Regions from separate parts of the Shewanella spartinae genome, predicted to be linked through region 1. Evidence: predicted binding sites of a transcription regulator. Region 1 holds the regulator's gene; each other region holds the start of a gene.
The links. Region 1 encodes ArgR, which controls arginine synthesis, uptake and breakdown. Its sites were predicted from a motif close to ANTGAATANNTATTCANT; they were not measured.
Positions count from the first base shown of each region.

Region 2: the regulator ArgR is predicted to act here: its motif matches at 1,726-1,743, upstream of argA (amino-acid N-acetyltransferase).
Region 3: the regulator ArgR is predicted to act here: its motif matches at 4,832-4,849, upstream of K0I31_RS08555 (citrate synthase).

Region 1 covers NZ_CP080418.1:983,369-989,662, forward strand. Annotated here, with positions in the region: gene K0I31_RS04380 (ABC transporter permease) at 1-1,170, shown strand, start outside; gene K0I31_RS04385 (ABC transporter ATP-binding protein) at 1,172-2,200, shown strand; gene K0I31_RS04390 (Dyp-type peroxidase) at 2,387-3,331, shown strand; gene K0I31_RS04395 (cupin domain-containing protein) at 3,489-3,947, opposite strand; gene argR (transcriptional regulator ArgR) at 4,142-4,612, opposite strand; gene mdh (malate dehydrogenase) at 4,920-5,855, shown strand; gene ispB (octaprenyl diphosphate synthase) at 5,981-6,294, opposite strand, start outside.
Region 2 covers NZ_CP080418.1:4,173,307-4,179,600, reverse strand. Annotated here, with positions in the region: gene coaBC (bifunctional phosphopantothenoylcysteine decarboxylase/phosphopantothenate--cysteine ligase CoaBC) at 1-129, opposite strand, end outside; gene radC (RadC family protein) at 265-942, shown strand; gene rpmB (50S ribosomal protein L28) at 1,066-1,302, shown strand; gene rpmG (50S ribosomal protein L33) at 1,309-1,482, shown strand; gene argA (amino-acid N-acetyltransferase) at 1,807-3,129, shown strand; gene K0I31_RS18020 (hypothetical protein) at 3,316-3,855, shown strand; gene rarD (EamA family transporter RarD) at 3,826-4,713, opposite strand; gene K0I31_RS18010 (thioesterase family protein) at 4,870-5,334, opposite strand; gene recQ (DNA helicase RecQ) at 5,573-6,294, shown strand, end outside.
Region 3 covers NZ_CP080418.1:1,904,043-1,910,336, forward strand. Annotated here, with positions in the region: gene K0I31_RS08545 (efflux RND transporter permease subunit) at 1-1,497, opposite strand, end outside; gene K0I31_RS08550 (efflux RND transporter periplasmic adaptor subunit) at 1,512-2,576, opposite strand; gene K0I31_RS08555 (citrate synthase) at 3,269-4,555, opposite strand; gene sdhC (succinate dehydrogenase cytochrome b556 subunit) at 4,968-5,363, shown strand; gene sdhD (succinate dehydrogenase, hydrophobic membrane anchor protein) at 5,357-5,704, shown strand; gene sdhA (succinate dehydrogenase flavoprotein subunit) at 5,705-6,294, shown strand, end outside.

The DNA.
Region 1 (6,294 bases):
ATCTATCTGCTGGCGCGCACCGCCTTCATGGAGCAGTCGCCAAGCCTGCTGCACGCCTCCAGAGTGATGGGGGCAGGGCCCTGGCGCAGTTTCTGGCGTCTGAATTTGCCTATGGCACGGCCCGCCTTGGCGGTGGGGGCGGCGCTGGTGGCGATGGAGACGGCCGCCGATTTCGCTACCGTCAGCTACTTTGCCGTGCCTACCTTGACGACGGCTGTCTACGATACCTGGCTGGGATACGGCAGTCTGGCGGCGGCAGCCAAACTCTCAGCCATCATACTGCTGGTGATCTTCTGCCTGATCGGTGCCGAGCGCTTTGCCCGGCGTAAACAGCAGCTGTTTCAGAAACAGACGCCGATAACCTCCCACGAACGATATGCGCTCTCGGGTTTCAAGGCCTGGCTCGCCGCGGGCTATTGCGCCGTGCTGCTGCTGTTGGCCTTCGGCCTGCCGGTTTGGGTCTTGCTGGGGTATGCCTGGGATTATTTTGATGTCAGTTGGAATCAGGCCTTCTGGGAATACAGTCTCAACAGCCTGATCATTGCCCTAGTGGTTAGTCTAGTCACTGTGGTGTTTGCCTTGCTGTTGATGTTTGTCCGGCGCTGCAGCCCAAGAAAAATCGATATCCTGCCGTCACGTCTGGCCTCGACGGGCTATGCCCTGCCGGGTACTGTGCTGGCGATAGGCGTCTTGGTGCCTCTGAGCCTTCTTGATTTCGCGGTCAACGATCTCTATGCGTATTTCGACCAGAGTGGGCCAGGACTCATCTTCAGTGGCACCCTGTTTGTATTAATTTTTGCCTTTGTGATCCGCTTTGCTGCCATCGCCATCGGCAGCATAGAAAACAGCTATAAACAGATCAGTCCCTCGCTGGATATGGCATCGGTCACCATGGGGATGAGGCCCAGTGCCATTCTATCGCGGATCCATCTGCCACTGCTGCGCAGCGGCATCTTCGCCGCCATCTTGCTGGTCTTTATCGAGTGTATGAAGGAGCTGCCAGCCGCTTTGCTGCTCAGGCCCGTGGGGTTTGAGAATCTCGCCACCTATGTCTACCAGTTTGTCTCAGACGAACAGCTCGAGCAGGGCGCCCTGGGGGCCATAGTGATCGTCTTGGTGGGGTTAGTCCCGCTTATCTATCTCAATCGCTCCTTGGAGCAAGGTAACTAATATGTCGACACTTACCATAGAACAGGTTCACAGCGATTATCAGGGGCAGACGATTCTGCGCGGCTTAGATCTTGTGCTGCATCAGGGAGAAATTGCCGCCCTGCTCGGCCCAAGTGGCTGTGGCAAGACCACGCTCCTCAAGGCGATTGCTGGGCTGCAGCCTATCTCCCAAGGGCGTATCAGCATCAATGGCCGACTGCTCTCTGGACCCGAGACGTTTGTGCCTAGCGAGCGGCGAGAGGTCGGGATGATTTTCCAAGACTACGCCCTGTTTCCTCACCTGACAGTGGCCGAGAATATCTTGTTCGGGGTGAAAGGCTTGGATAAGGCCGCCAGACAGGCGAGGCTGGGTGAGATGCTGGCGCTGGTGAAGCTAGAGGGCTTAGGGGGCCGTTATCCTCACGAACTCTCGGGGGGTCAGCAGCAGCGGGTGTCGATTGCCCGGGCGCTTGCTTATGAGCCAGAACTTCTGCTGCTCGATGAGCCCTTTTCCAATATCGACGCTAAGGTGCGCGGAGAGATGATGGTGGAGATCCGCGAGATCTTAAAGCAGCGCGGAGTAAGTGCCGTGTTTGTGACCCACAGCAAGGATGAGGCCTTCGTGTTTGCCGATAAGCTGGCGCTCTTCAAGGATGGGGGCATAGCCCAATATGGCAGTGCTGAGAGCCTCTACGCTGAGCCAACGGATAAGTATGTGGCGGAATTCCTCGGTCAGGTGAACTATCTTAGCTGTGAGGTGAAAGATAGCGCCCGGTTACAGACCCTGCTGGGTGAGGTACAAAGCAGCAGTGATTTGGCCAAAGCGGCCGGATATCGCGGCGAGCTCCTGCTGCGCCCGGAGCAGCTGCAGATGACAGAAGATGAGCAAGGTGAGGGCACTATAATAGCGCGGCGCTTCCTCGGTAATCTGTGCCACTACAGCATCTTGATTGGCGAGGAGATGTTGGCGGTGCGCTCGCCCCTGCACCATTTTAGCCCTGGGCAGAAGGTTGGCCTGTCGGTGATGCCTCATCCGGCGGTGCTCTTCTAAGCTGGCCTATGTAACACTTTTGTGAAGGGCATTTGCGTCTGGCTATGGTTGCCAACTTAAAAAAAAGTTAATCTAGCCGGTAAATGACGTTTCGCTTTAACGGTTTGTGGGTTGTGTAATACTAATTATCGCTAAAGTTTCGGATAATAACGCCGAAATTGAGACTGACGAAAGGTAGGTTTATTTATGGATAGTCTGGTTATGCCACGTGAACAGCTGGGTGTGTGTGCCGAAGGAAATTTACATAGCGTGTATCTGATGTTCAACGCCAACGACGGCGTCGAGTCTCAGCTGCGTCCCTGCGTCGCCAATGTCGCTCAGTATATCTATGAATTGGCCGACCAGTATGCCGACAGCGCCTTCAACGGTTTCGTAGCCATAGGTGCCAACTATTGGGATAGCCTGTATCCAGGGCGTCGTCCTTCACAGCTCAAGCCTTTTCCGGCCATGCATGCCGACAATCGTGATGCGCCAGCCCATGAATATGATCTCTTCGTGCATCTGCGCTGCGATCGTTATGACATCTTGCATCTAGTAGCCAACGAGGTGTGCCAGATGTTTGAAGATTTGGTAGAGCTGGTGGATGAGGAGCGCGGATTCCAGTTTATGGATACCCGGGATCTAACCGGATTTGTCGACGGCACAGAGAACCCTAAGGGGCGTCATCGTCAGGAAGTGGCCTTGGTGGGCGACGAAGACAAGTATTTCCGTGGTGGCAGCTATATTCATGTGCAGAAGTTTGCCCATAACCTCAGCAAGTGGAACCGTCTGCCGCAGAAGAAGCAGGAAGATATCATAGGCCGTACCAAGATAGACAATATCGAGTATGCCTCTGAGGACAAGCCGCTTACCAGCCACATCAAGCGGGTCAATCTGAAGGATGCCGACGGCAAGTCGATGGAGATCCTGCGCCAGAGTATGCCTTACGGGTCGATGAAGGAGCAGGGGCTGATGTTTATCTCCGTCTGTCGCAACTCGGTGCATTTCGAGAAGATGCTGAGCAGTATGGTCCATGGCGACGGCGAGGGGAACCATGATCACCTGATGCACTTTACCCAGGCACTGACCGGCTCGGCATTCTTTGCCCCGTCGCTTGATTTCATGGAGCAAGAGGCAGAATTCGAGGATTAGAGTTCGAGGATTAAGGCTAAGCGGCTCTCTTAATCAGTCGCTTAATATGAGTCTCTCGATGTGAGCTCCTCAAAGTGACCAGCGTCTAGCAGCTAGACGCTAACCTAATAAAAAACACACCCTAAGGTGTGTTTTTTTGTGTCCGATTATCGGTGAATTAACGGTCGGGATCCCAGTAGTTGGTGGGGCGCTTGGCATAGATCTCGTCGATGGAGCGCACCTGCACCTTATTATGCTCCGGGTACACCACCACATCGTGGGGATCGCGATTGCCCAGCACCAGAAACAGGAAGTCGGCTTCGGATTCGTTTTTCAGGGTATGGGCGATGCCTGAGTTGGCGGTAAAACAGATATAGTCGCCCTGCTTAAAGGGGTGAGGCTCACCGTCGATATACAGGGTGGCTTCGCCTTGCAGCGCGTAGAGGTGTTCCTCTTCCTTGGTGTGATAGTGGGCGACGGAGGAGAGCTTGCCGGGTTCCAGTCGTTCCATGGTGACACCGATCTGCTGACAACCGGCGGCATCGCCGATATGTTTCTGATGACTGGCGTATCGATCTGAGTGTTGCCAAGATTCCCAGCAAAGGTTGTCGATATTGATTATTTTATTGTTATTCATCTCGGGTCCTTAACCATCGGGTGACAGAGGGGATGGTTTGGACTCAGTGTATCCTATCAGATATATAGTATTCAATTTGAGCTTGATTAAACCTAGGTAAAACCAAGTCAAAACTTAGATAAAAAAACACCCTTTGCCAAACTGGCTAAAGGGTGTCTCTTGGGAGGACGGCTTAGGCCGTCCTTGCGAAGGGGCTAATCGGCGTAGTTAAACAGCGACTTGACCGTCTCGAGCGTCTTGTCCACTTCCTGAATGTTGGAAGGGCAGATGAAGATGGTATCGTCACCGGCGATGGTGCCCAGTATGCCCTCTGGCTTACCAATGGAGTCTAGCAGTCTGGCGATCAGCTGGGCCGCACCTGGGCTGGTTCTGACCACTATCATAGATTGGTTATGGTCGACATCCAGCACTAAGTTTTTCAGTGGGCTGCCGGCCGTCGGGACCCCAAGCTCGGCGGGCAGGCAGTAGACCATCTCCTGCTTGGCGTTGCGGGTGCGCACGGCGCCAAACTTGCTCAGCATGCGTGAGACTTTGGATTGGTTAATGTTGTTGAAGCCCTCTGACTGTAGGGCGTTGACTATCTCGCTCTGGGAGCCAAAACGCTCCTCTTTCAAGATAGCCTTAAAGGTCTTTACAAGTTCGTCTTGATTTTTATTGGCTTGCATATCGAATTATTCTTATATTCAAAAAACTGGCTTATTTTGAATATTTTTGCGCCATTAGTCAAGCGTTATTCGGATTGCGTGAATAAAAATTCAGGCTTACGGGGTGGTTGGAGCACTAAGGGGTCGCAGGCAAGGCCGGGCAGTATATCTTAAATGGGCTGAAAATGGCAGTTGGCTGGGCGAAATTGAAATTATCTGGCCACACGACTAAGGGATAATTGAATTTTTACCGTGATTCCAGTAATGTTGCGCCATCGGTAAATCTAGATCTATATCACATAATATCCAAGAATTAACGGAGATAACTATGAAAGTTGCTGTACTTGGTGCCGCCGGTGGTATTGGCCAGGCTCTTGCCCTACTACTCAAAACTCAACTGCCTGCCGGTTCAAAACTATCCCTTTATGATATCGCGCCAGTCACTCCTGGTGTTGCCGTTGACCTAAGCCACATCCCGACTGCTGTAGAAGTGAAGGGTTTTGCGGGTGAAGATCCAACGCCAGCGCTGGAAGGTGCCGACGTGGTACTGATCTCTGCCGGTGTTGCACGTAAGCCAGGCATGGATCGTTCAGATCTATTCAACATCAACGCGGGTATCGTGAGAAACTTGGTTGAGAAGTGTGCCGCAACTTGTCCTAAGGCGCTGATCGGTATCATCACTAACCCAGTTAACACCACTGTCGCTATCGCTGCAGAAGTACTGAAAGCTGCCGGTGTATACGACAAGAACCGTCTGTTCGGTGTGACTACCCTTGACGTTATCCGCTCTGAAACTTTCGTTGCTGAAGCGAAAGGTCTGAACGTTGCCGACGTTAAAGTGAATGTTATCGGTGGACACAGCGGCGTGACTATTCTGCCACTACTGTCTCAAATCGAAGGCGTAAGCTTCTCTGATGAAGAAGTGGCTGCACTGACGACTCGTATCCAGAACGCGGGTACCGAAGTGGTTGAAGCTAAGGCGGGTGGCGGTAGCGCGACTCTGTCTATGGGTCAGGCGGCATGTCGTTTCGGTTTGTCACTGGTTCGCGGCCTACAGGGCGATGCTAACGTTGTTGAGTGTGCCTATGTCGATGGTGGCAGCGAGCATGCTGACTTCTTCGCGCAACCTGTGCTGCTGGGTAAGAACGGTATCGAGCAGGTACTTGCCTATGGTGAGGTTAGCGAGTTCGAAGCCAACGCACGTGATGCTATGCTAGATACGCTTAAAGCCGATATCGCACTGGGTGTCGACTTTGTAAAATAAGGCTAGGCTAAGTCTTTAGTTAGTCCTTAATAAAAAATGGAGCCAATTGGCTCCATTTTTTTATGGGTAACTTTTACCTTGATATCGAGTGGCGAAAGACTGATTAGGAGCTAATTGTTTGCTAATTAGTGATCGCGCGCCACGGCGATTCTCGCCAGCGATATCAGTGCCTGCTTATAGTCACTATCGGGCAGCATATCTAATGCGCGTATCGCCTTCTCTGCTTCTTCCTGAGCGCGTTTCTCTGTGTAGTCCAGGGCGCCACACTGCTGGAGGGCATTTAATATGGTATCGATATGCTCAGTGCCGTCGCCTTTCTCGATCGCATCGCGAATCAATTGACGCTCCAGCTCGTTGCCGTTGGCGATGGCGTAGATAAGCGGCAGGGTAGGCTTACCCTCGGCTAAGTCGTCGCCTATGTTCTTACCCAGGGCCTCGG
Region 2 (6,294 bases), 1.4 Mb from region 1:
CGCGCTTTGGCTCATAACGACACGCACATCGGCGCCGCGCTCTTTCAGGCGGCGGACCAGATCGGCAGACTTATAGGCAGCAATGCCGCCGCCAATTCCCAGCAATATCTTTTTATTGGTTAGACTCATGTTGATCACTAATCGCGTTTAATTTTGCCCGCTAACCATACCACAATCCTGCTGAGGTTGAGGATACAAGTTTTTAAAAACTAGACCATACTCTAAAGCCTAGGTGTGCAGATGGCGCCGAGACAAGGAGTGTTTATGGCAATCAAAGATTGGCCTCAGGGAGAGGGGCCCAGAGAAAAACTGCTGCGCAGTGGTGTCGCCCAGCTCTCTGACGCCGAGTTGCTGGCGGTGCTGCTCAGAAATGGCCTCAAGGGTCAAAGCGCCGTGTCCCTGGCCAGAGTCATGTTAACCCACTTCGGTGGCCTCAGAGCGCTGTTTAGCGCCTCCTTGAGTGAGCTGTGTGATATTCAGGGGATCGGTCCGGTAAAGTATGCCCAACTGCAGGCAGCCATCGAGTTAAGCAAGCGGATCGCGCAAGAAAATCTACAAAGAGGAAAGATTTTGTCAGATCCTGATTTAACTCGGGACTATTTAATGAGACAATTAGCGGATCGTGCCTACGAAGTGTTTGCCATCTTATTGCTCGATAGTCAGCATAGGGTGATTCAGTTCGTCGAATTGTTCCGTGGCACCATAGATTCAGCCTCGGTTTATCCACGAGAAGTGGTAAGCCTAGTGCTTGAGAAAAAAGCCGCAGCGGTAATTGTGTGCCACAACCATCCCTCGGGGGTGGCTGAGCCCAGTCATGCTGATCGGCGAATTACTGAGCGATTGAAATACGCGTTGGCGACTATAGATGTTTCGCTGCTAGACCATATGGTTGTAGGCGATCGTGAGATAGTTTCGTTTGCAGAGAGGGGATGGATAGATTGAATATCCCTTGATCTTTGATTTTAGATCCTGTATAAAATGCGCCCTCTTTGTGTGCCTCGGGCGACGGCCATATTCGAGGTACATTAATGCTCGAGCGTTAAATTGTTTTTGGAGAAGATTGACATGTCAAGAGTATGCCAAGTTACTGGCAAGAAGCCGATGGTTGGTAACAACCGTTCGCACGCTAAGAACGCGACTCGTCGTCGTTTTTTACCTAACCTACAGAACCACCGTTTCTGGTTAGAAGACGAAAAGCGTTTCGTACAGCTACGTGTATCTACTAAAGGTATGCGTATTATCGATAAGAAAGGTATCGAAGTTGTTGTTGCTGAACTTCGTGCCCGCGGCGAGAAGGTGTAATAAGCCATGGCTAAAGCTAAAGGTAACCGTGAGAAGATCAAGCTAGTTTCTAGCGCTAAAACAGGTCACTTCTACACGACTGAGAAAAACAAGCGTAACATGCCTGAAAAAATGGAGATCAAGAAATTTGATCCCGTTATCCGTCAGCACGTTATCTACAAAGAAGCGAAAATCAAGTAATTCTTGATTCACGTTTTTTGGAAAAAGCCCCTCATTGCAGGGGCTTTTTTTTGCCCTAAATTTCCCCATGGTGTTGGCCAGCTCATTTCTATTCTTCAGACAAATTCCCAGGCGTTAGCCCTGTGCTTCTACGGATTCCGACCTCTACCTAAGCCTCTGATCTTAATCTGTTCTGCTATGCTTAATCAGATTGTCTCGTTGTAATGAAAAAATATCGCTTTCGATGACAACAAATGCTTTTAATGTGAATTTAAATGCAATAAAATCGGCTTGTTATTCGTCAGGTGGCGATATTGTCACATATTTATTGTTGAGGTTACGCGGGTGCGCACTACTGAGTTAGTCGAGGGGTTTCGTCATTCTGCTTCCTATGTGAATGCACACAGGGGCAAGACATTTGTGGTCATGTTGGGCGGTGAGGCGCTGGCGCAGAGTCAGTTTCGCTCCATCATCAACGATATTGCCCTGCTTCACAGCCTGGGCATCAAGATAGTGCTGGTGCATGGCGCCAGGCCGCAAATCGATGAGGCCTTGGCCGCGCATAATCTCTCCCCTGAGTATTACAACGGGGTGCGCATCAGCGATGAAGAGTCCTTCCGGGTGATCAAGCAGGTGGTGGGCGGTCTGCAGCTGGACATCACCGCGCGCCTGTCGATGAGCCTGAGCAATACCCCGATGCAAGGGGCGCAGATCAACGTAGTCAGCGGTAACTTCGTGATAGCCCAGCCCTTAGGGGTCGACAACGGCGTCGACTACTGCCTGAGTGGCAAGGTGAGACGCATAGATGTGGCGGGCCTCAGACGTCAGCTGGACAACCACGGCATAGTGCTTCTGGGGCCTGTGGCGGCCTCGGTGACCGGAGAGTGTTTTAACCTGACCGCCGAAGAGGTTGCGACCCAGATCGCGGTGAAGCTCAAGGCCGACAAGATGATCGGTTTCAGTGCCAAGGAGGGGATACTCGACAGTAATGGCGAGGTGATCGCCGAGTTGATGCCGACCGATGCCCAGCGCATCTTGTCTGAGCTGACCGATGAAGACAACTGGTGTGTGGGCACACGGGCCTTCTTACAGGCCAGCATAGATGCATGCCGTAATGGCGTGGCCCGCTGCCACTTCGTCAGCTATCTCGATGATGGCGCCCTGCTGCAGGAGCTGTTCTCCCGTGACGGTATCGGTACCCAGATAGTGACAGAGAGTGCCGAGCGCCTGCGCAGAGCCACCATTGCCGATATCGGTGGTGTCTTGGATCTCATCCGTCCGCTGGAACAAGCAGGGGTCTTGGTGCGCCGCTCACGTGAGCAGCTGGAGATGGAGATAGAGCAGTTTATGCTGATCGAGCGTGATGGCTTGGTGATCGGCTGTGCGGCCCTATATCCCTTTGAGGAGGACAACGCCGGAGAGTTTGCCTGCCTGGTGGTGCATCCCGATTATCGCGATGCCGACCGCGGCAGCATCTTGCTGAAGAACATCATAGGTCAGGCCAAGGTGCGTGGTTATGCTCGCCTGTTTGCGCTGACGACCCGCAGCATTCACTGGTTCCTCGAGCATGGCTTTCAGATCGTCGAGGTCGATGCCTTGCCAAACAAGAAGAAGCAGCTGTATAACTATCAGCGCAAGTCGAAGATTCTCGCCTTAGATCTTCAATAAGGCTAAACCCGTCCGATGAAAGAGGCCACCCTTGGGGTGGTCTTTTTGTGTGTCCAAGTTAACTCACAGCAACGACTCTTGACATAATATGTCGAGAGCGCCACACTCAAGTTATCGGTTCATGTTAGGGTTGGGCTCAGGGATGATCTGCTTGCATGCCCAAATGTTTCAAGAGGATATTTAGAGGTGGATACTCAAGTCTTTCAACTTACGACCTTAGATTCGGCAACCAGCGGGATCTTCCTGTCTATGCTGCTGGGTGTCGCCTTGGTGCTAGTTTTGCTGATGGTGAAGCCCTTACCTAAGAAGGCAAAATATGCCTCTGCTGGGATGGTGATCGCCGTATTGGGCCTGCTCTCCTGGGTGTTCTACAAGGCCCATGATACCAGCGTTCGCCTAACACCAAGCACTATGCTGGTGGATATTCCCCTCTACCGGGTCGAGTTACCGCGTCAAAGCCTGGTGCCGGCTGAGGCTAAAATCGTCAGCTTAGGAGAAGATGATGCGCCTAAGCTGAGCTATCGCAGCAACGGTGTGGGCATGCCGGGTTATTCGCTGGGGTGGTTTAAGCTGGCAGATGCCAGCGACAGGACAGATAAGGCCCTACTGTCGGTCACCGGCGACGGTCAGGTATTGGTTTTGCCGACGACCGAGGGCTATCTGTTGATCTTGAGTCTGGAGCAGCCGGAGGCCTTGTTAGCCAGCCTGCTTACGCCGACTCTTTAACGCCAGGTCCAGGGTAAAGATCACCAGGGCGCTCCAGATGAAGGCGAAGGTGATCCCCTTCTCGAGATCGAAGGGTTCGTTAAACAGGCTGACGGCCATGATAAACATGATGCTGGGGCCAATATATTGAAAGAAGCCTAGCATAGATAATGGGATACGTGTGGCGGCGCCGGCAAAGCAGAGCAGGGGAATAGAGGTGACTATTCCTGCCGCCATCAGCAGCAGGTTCATCTGCCAGCTGTTTTCCAGGATGCTGGTGCCATCGAGATTCATCGCCAGATAAAGTAAGGCTACAGGCACTAAGATGGCCGTTTCGACCAGCAGCCCCGTCTTGGCGTCGACATTGACCTTCTTGCGCAGCAAGCCGTAGACGCCGAATGAGGCGGCAAGCCCCAGGGATACCACAGGAATCGAGCCGAAAGAGATCAACTGGATCAACACGCCGGCGCAGGCCAGTGATACGGCCGCCCACTGCAGCTTACGCAGACGCTCCTGCAGGAACACCATGCCCAGCAAAACGTTGATTAGGGGGTTGATGAAGTAGCCCAGGCTGGCGTCGAGCATATGATCATTATTGATCGCCCAGATGAACAACAACCAGTTGCCGGCGATCAGAACCGAGGTGAGCGCTAACACCCCGAGCTGTTTGGGCTGCCGAAACAGGGCGCGTAGCTTGGCGAAGCCACCGATAAATTGCATCAAGATCAACATGAAGACGAAGGACCAGATCACGCGATGCAGCAGGATCTCGGTCGCCGACACATGGTTTAGCAGCTTAAAATAGAGGGGAGCGAAGCCCCAGAGGCAGTAGGCGCAGATGGCGAGCGCTACCCCTTTACGATACTCAATATCGGCCATAGCTTAGGATTTAGAAAAAGTGCGGGAGTGGCATTGTAGGCGCCTAAGCCGCGTGACTCAAGCGGCCATGAGCATTCTTTTCGCGCCTCGCGCTGGAGCTGTCCCTTGCCAGCGCGTCTCACTAAATTGACGGTAATTTATAGGGGGATTAGCTGGCTAGCCCACCATATAAGTGCCAGTGCCGAAGGCGATATGCGAGCCCTTCTCGTTGTGCAGCTCCATGCGGCAGACGGATACCCGGTTACCGGCCCTGATCACTGTGCCTGTACCGGTAAAGATCTCGCCGCGCCCCGGCCTGAGATAATCGATACGTAGATCTATGGTGCCTAAGGTTTTTAGGCGCTGTTGCAGATCTTCTAAACACCAGTCGTCCCGGCTGGCTACCAGGCCAGAGAAGGCCGTTAGGCCGCCCACTACATCCAGCACGGTAGCGGTTACGCCGCCGTGGAGGATCTGCTGATGAATGTTGCCGATGAGGTCCTTCTTCATCTTCACCTCGACCTCGACGCCCTGCAGGTCGTAACGCTTGATATCCATCCCCAAGAGGTTATGAAAGGGTACCTTGGTATCGAAGATATCGGCTACGCTGGCCAGGGTCTGCGCTTGTATGGGCGTCGTCATAGGGGCACTCCTTGTTTTGTCCTACGCTGCTTGCTGGAGACAAGCGGGTAAAGTTTGGGCATTCGTTAGCCTAATGGTTAGAGCATTTAATCTATCGCTAATGCACGGGGTGAGGCAAGCCTGCGGGTAAAATTTCATCAGTCGATGGGGGCGAGGTGGTAATTAATACCCGGATAGATGAGACAAGCCGAGCCGGCTTGATTAGAATAAGCGGCCAAATTAATGATTACCGAGTGCCATGGACTTAGCCTTAACCTCTCCCGACGTGACCGATAGCGATCCGCTCGCCGCCTGCCTGCAGACGGTGTTTGGCTATCGCACCTTCAGGACGGGTCAGCGTGAGGTGATAGAGCAGGTCTGCGGCGGCCAGGATGCTCTGGTTATCATGCCTACCGGCGGCGGTAAGAGCCTGTGTTATCAGCTGCCGGCACTCGTCTTGCCCGGGCTGACCCTGGTGGTGTCGCCGCTGATCTCCCTGATGAAAGATCAGGTCGATAGCCTGAAACAGATGGGCGTCGCTGCGGCCTACCTCAACTCGTCGCAGTCGCGGGAAGAGGCCATGACCATCTATCGTCAGCTGCATAACGGCGAACTCAAGCTCTTGTATGTATCACCCGAGCGCCTACTGACCGACAGCTTCATCGAGCGCCTGCACAACCTGCCGCTCTCCCTGTTTGCCATCGACGAGGCTCACTGTATCTCCCAGTGGGGGCACGACTTCCGCCCCGAATATGCGGCCCTGGGTCAGCTGAAGCAGCTGTTTCCTCGGGTGCCCATGATGGCGTTGACGGCCACCGCCGACAAGGCGACGCGGGAGGATATCTGCCAGCGATTGGGCATAGCGCCCTTTGAGCTACTCACCAGCTTCGATCGCCCCAATATTCGATATACCGTGGCGGAGAAGCTCAACGCCGCCAATCAGCTCAGACAGTTCATTCAGGCGCAGAACGGCAACAGTGG
Region 3 (6,294 bases), 920 kb from region 1:
TTTCTGCACCAGGTGTGGCAGGGCCTTGAAACCTTCGCGCGAGGCCAGCATAGGGATGGTGGTCAGCGCGACCAATAGCGAGGCCAATAGGGCGAAGGTGACCGTCAGCGCCTGATCCGAGAACAGGGCACCAGCCACACCATCGACAAACACCAGCGGCACGAATACCGCCAGGGTGGTCATGGTAGAGGCGAAGATAGCGCCGGCCACCTCTTTGGTGCCAGTCACGGCGGCGTCGAGCTTGTTCATTCCCAGCTTGCGACAGCGGTCGATGTTTTCCAGCACCACGATGGCATTGTCTACCAGGAGCCCCACCGCCAGGGCGATACCGCCCAGTGACATGATGTTGAGGCTGATGTCGGCAAAATACATCATGTTAAAGGTGGCGATCACCGAAAACGGAATCGAGATGGAGATGATCAGGGTAGGCACTATATCCCTGAGGAACAGGTAGATCACCAGCATGGAGAGTAAGCTACCGATCAGCGCCGCCGAGGTGACCTCGCTGACCGCGCTCTCGATAAACTCTGATTGATCGTAGATAACCTTAAGGTCAGCCTTCTCGTTTAGCTTCTTGAGGTCGTTAAGTTTAGCGGTGACTTTACGGGCCACGGCAACCGTGTTGGCATCGCCTTCTTTATAGATGGCCAGCTCGATAGACTCGGCAGAGCCGATGCGGGTGATGTCGTTACGTTCCTTATGGCTGTCGATGATATCGGCCACCTCGAACAGACGCACCAGGGTCTGGTTGTCGCGATAGACGATGATCTGACCCAGCTCATCCAGGGAGTTGAACTGATTGAGGGTACGCACCAGATACTCTTTCTCGCCCTGTACCACCTTACCGGCAGAGAGGTTGATGTTTTCGGCGGCGATACGCTCGCGGATCTTGTCGGCGTTTAGATTTAGCTGAGTCAGCTTCTCCTGGTTAAGCTGAATATGCACCTCTTGCTCCAGACCACCGGAGAGCCTGACGGCCGCGACGCCGCTAAGGGATTCCAGCTGACGCTTGAGCTCCTCCTCGGCAAAGGTGCGCATCTGCTTGAGCGATTGGGCATCGGCGTCGGGCAGGGAGAGGGCCAGACGTACTATGGGATCCAGATTAGGGTTAAAGCGCAGCAACAGCGGTTTCTTCACATCCAGAGGCAGCTCTATGGTGTCTAGCTTTTCCCTCACCTCCAGGCTCGCCATGTCCATGTCTGTGCCCCATTCGAATTCGAGCACCACATCAGACATGCCAGAGCGGGAGATGGAGCTTATCTTACGCAGCCCCTTAACGATACCGGCGGCCTCTTCGATAGGCTTAGAGACAAGCTGCTCCACCTCGACCGGCGCAGCGCCTTCATATTGGGTACGTATGGTGATGGTCGGGTAGCTGAGATCCGGCAGGAGTTTCACCGCCAGGCGCGAAAAACCCACCATGCCAAAGAGGATCACCGCCAGCATAAACATCCACACGGATACCGGCCGTTTAACGGAAGTATTAATTATCGACATAAGCTAAGTTCCCGTTATTGTTGTGCGCGAGCAACGTCTAATTGGCTGATCACTTCAACTAAGGATTGATCTTTCAGATTTTGTTGTCCGCGGATCACTATTTGTTCGCCGGGTTCCAGGCCTGAGACCACCTCTACGGTATCGGCCTCGCGATAGCCTAGCGCAACTTCGCGGCGCAGGGCATTGTCACCTTGGATCACATACAGGGCGTACTGATTGTCCTGATTGACCACGGCGTTATAGGGAACGGTTATTACATTGCTGTGGGTGTCGTATCTAAGCTCAACCCGGGTAAACATACCCGCCTTAAGCTGGGCATTCTGGTTAGGCACCGAAAGTGTGACCTTAAAGGTACCGCTTTGGGGATCCACTATGGGGCTGACACGCAGCACTTTGGCATGAATGGTATCCTTGGTGTGCTTGTTGGCATACAGCTCGGCCTCCTGGCCTAGACGCAGGCTCTGCAGCTGCGCCTCTGGCAGATGGACTATGCCGTACAGTTCATCTTGATTAACCACATAGAAAAGCTGCTCAAACTCTTTGGCCATGTTACCGGCCTTCACATAACGCTTGGCCACCACGCCATCGATAGGGGAGCGAACCATGCTTTCTTGTACCTGTAGGGCGGCTAAATCGCGCTTGGCGATGGCGGCCTGTAGGTTGTATTCGAGTTTGGCCATGGAATCGGCGCTGATGAACTCTTTATTGCTCATCTTCTTCAAACGGTTGAGCTCCTGCTCGATGATCTCCACTTCGGCCTGTGAGCGAGCCAGATCGTAGCGCTGGCGCTTAGCATCTATGACTGCCAGCAGTTGCCCTTTAGAGACGCGATCCCCTTCTTCGACCTTAATGGACTCGATAAGACCGGCGATGCGGCTAACAACGTCGGCTTCCTGAGGAGCTTCCAGAGTTGCGGTAGTGCTATAAAAAGAGGAGACGTCACCTTGTATGACTGTCGTGGTTTCGACGGGAACGGCGTACTTTTCTTCTTCTTTCTTTGTTTCCTCATTACCACATGCACTGAGTACGGCAACAAATAGTAGGGGAAGTGCCAACTTAAACTTTGAAAAAGATTCCATGTGAAGATACCTATGTTATTTATCCAATTAGCCTTAGTAAGCACAAGGTGTGCCAAAATGTTAAACAGTTGTTTATCAATGGTTTATGCTAAAATCAGTTAGGGCATGGTGAGTTTGTTAACTGGTTTGTAGCGAAAATGTTTAACATGTGATGCTTTTGACTAATTAACAGTTAAGACCCATTGCCAAGGTCAGTGCAAATTGGATTTGATACAAAATGTATCTCTGCTGCATGGGGCAGCTTAGCTTGCCTGGATGTCAGGTTGGTTACTTAATGGAAAAGGGCTTAGAAGTGAAAAGCTGAGAGGAAAAGGACTGAGCGGGGAGGGCTGAAAGGAAAGGGCAGAAAGAAAAGGGCTTAAAGAGGAAAGGTGTGGAAGGTAAAGGGAGTCAATCGCTTTAAATCTTGAACCCATTGCGGTGAAGGCGCAGATACCAACATCCAAATAAAAAAGCTCCTCTATAACTACTCATGTAAAGGTGCATGTAAAAGGTGCATGTAAAAGGCTCACGGAAAAGCTTAGGCATAAAGCCTTGCCATAAACTGAGACGCTAAAAGAGTGCGACCAAAAGAGCTATTAAAGAAGAGCTATTAAAGAAGAGCGATTAAAGAAGAGCGATTAAAGCAAAGCTATCAGAAGAGAGGCATAAAAAAAGCACCCCGAAGGGTGCTTTTTAAGACTAGGCTGCGATTAACGCTTGTCCAGTTTGACGAAGTCGCGTTCTGGTGAGCCTGTGTAGAGCTGGCGTGGACGGCTGATCTTGTGACCAGGCTGGTCCAACATCTCTTTCCAGTGTGCAATCCAACCCACGGTACGCGCCAGGGCGAACAGTACGGTGAACATGCTTGTTGGAATGCCGATAGCCTTCATGATGATGCCTGAGTAGAAATCGACGTTTGGATAGAGTTTCTTCGATACGAAGTACTCATCTTCCAGTGCGATACGCTCAAGTTCCATCGCCACGTCGAGCAGCGGGTCATTGACCTTAAGCTCGGCAAGGACTTCGTGACAGGTTTCGCGCATAACCTTGGCGCGAGGGTCGAAGTTCTTGTAAACGCGGTGACCGAAGCCCATCAGACGGAATGGATCTTCTTTGTCTTTCGCACGAGCGATGAACTCAGGAATGCGATCGACGGTGCCGATCTCTTCCAGCATGTTCAGACACGCTTCGTTTGCGCCACCGTGTGCAGGGCCCCATAGTGAGGCGATACCCGCTGCAATACACGCAAATGGGTTAGCACCCGATGAGCCGGCTAGACGCACAGTAGAGGTAGAGGCGTTTTGCTCATGGTCTGCGTGCAGGATAAAGATACGGTCCATAGCGCGTTCGATGATTGGGTTAACCTTGTACTCTTCACAAGGAACGGCAAACATCATGCTTAGGAAATTGCCCGCATAGCTTAGGTCGTTACGTGGGTAAACAAATGGTTGACCAATTGAATACTTGTAACACATAGCGGCGATAGTCGGCATCTTAGAGACTAAACGGAACGCCGCAATTTCGCGGTGGTGTTCGTCGTTTACATCGAGAGAGTCTTGGTAGAATGCAGACAGTGCACCAGTTACGCCACATAGCATGGCCATCGGGTGTGCGTCACGGCGGAAACCACGGAAGAACGAAGCCAGTTGCTCGTTAACCATAGTGTGGGTCTTAACCGTGTAAACAAATTTGTCGTATTGAGCCTTGCTAGGTAACTCACCGTAAAGCAGTAGATAACAAAGATCTAAATAGTCTGAGTCGACGGCAAGTTCGTCGATCGCGTAACCACGGTGTAAAAGTATACCTTGGGCGCCATCAATGTAAGTGATAGCTGATTCGCAGGATGCTGTCGCTAGGAATCCTGGGTCAAATGTAAAATGACCTTTGCTACCGAGTTTGCTGATGTCGATAACATCAAATCCCGCCGTTCCTTTCTTAATAGGCAGGTCAATCGAATCGTTCCCTGGTAGTTCCAATTTGGCTATATTATCAGCCATACCCCGTTCTCCTTACTTCATTCTTATGTGAGTGCGGCTTTGTCAAACGCCAATACTTTACAGTGAATCTAGATCACATTTCAATTTAAATAAGTGTTTAAATTCGTTAGACCATGGTCTTAATTTAACGTAAGTGCCCGTCAATACAGCAACTTGGCAGATTTTTTTACCAAAAAAACAAAATTTGCATAATGTGATGTTTGTATTTGACATTTGTGGGGCGTATACTTGCTTCGGCTCGAAAGAGCTACAAACAAACCAATTCGTAGACCATTATTTACATACTTATTTAGTGATTTTTGAATTAGTTAACTGTTTGTTTCAACTTTCCTTTTGAGGCGAGAGGAGGTGGTAAGTTTGCTTGCTGGTCAAATTTCGTTCGAAAGAGGTTCAATAACAAAAATAATGCTCAATGGAGCAGAGTGAGCAGAACGTGAAAAAGCAAAGACCTGTCCATCTAGATCTGCAGACCATTCGCTTTCCTGCAACAGCGATTGCGTCAATCCTACACCGTGTCTCCGGTGTCATCATGCTGTTTGCCGTCGGCATTCTTATCTGGTTGTTGAGTGAGTCACTCGCATCTGCTGAGAGTTTCGCAGGCATTCAATCTCTATTTGATACCTTTATCGTTAAGTTTGTTGTCTGGGGAATTCTGACCGCGCTTGGTTATCACCTGATTGTTGGCGTACGCCACCTGATCATGGATACCGGTCGTTGGGAAGAGTTGGAATCGGGTAACGCTTCAGCGAAAGCCGCCTTCGTTATTGCAGCGGCATGGTCAATCATTGCGGGGATTTGGGTATGGTAACAAATGCAGCGAGTCTTGGACGCAGTGGCGTTCATGATTTTATTCTTCTTCGTGCTAGTGCCGTGATCCTTACTTGTTACACCATTTTCTTAGTAGGATTCATCGCCGCTAGTGCGCCTCTCACTTATGACGTATGGCACGGTTTGTTCAGTGCTTTGCCGATGAAAGTGTTTACGCTTCTTGCCCTGGTCGCCATCCTGGTTCATGCCTGGATCGGTATCTGGCAGGTGCTTACCGACTATGTTAAGCCGGTAGCCGTTCGTGGCGTACTCCAATTCGTCTTCGTCGTAGCAGCGCTTTCTTACCTGGCTGCTGGCATTGTTATTGTGTGGGGTGTTTAAGTGAGTATTCCAGTACGTGAGTTTGATGCAGTCGTAATTGGCGCCGGTGGCGCGGGTATGCGAGCTGCACTACAGATTTCTAAAGAAGGTAAGAGCTGCGCGCTGTTATCTAAAGTATTCCCAACGCGTTCTCATACCGTTTCTGCCCAGGGTGGTATTACCGTTGCCCTAGGTAACGCCCATGAAGACCATTGGGAACAGCACATGTACGATACCGTTAAGGGTTCCGATTTTATCGGTGACCAAGACGCTATCGAATTTATGTGTCAAACCGGTCCAGAAGCCATTATCGAACTCGAGCACATGGGTCTGCCATTCTCTCGTTTCGATAACGGTAAGATCTATCAGCGTCCTTTCGGCGGCCAATCGAAGAACTTCGGTGGCGAGCAGGCGGCACGTACTGCTGCGGCGGCAGACCGTACCGGTCACGCCCTGCTGCACTGTCTATACCAGCAGAACGTTAAGCATAAGACTGAAGTCTTCTCTGAGTGGTATGCACTTGACCTGGTTAAGAACGAAGACGGTGCCATCGTAGGTTGTACTGCAATCGAAATCGAAACCGGCGAAATCGTTTACTTCAAGTCTAAGGC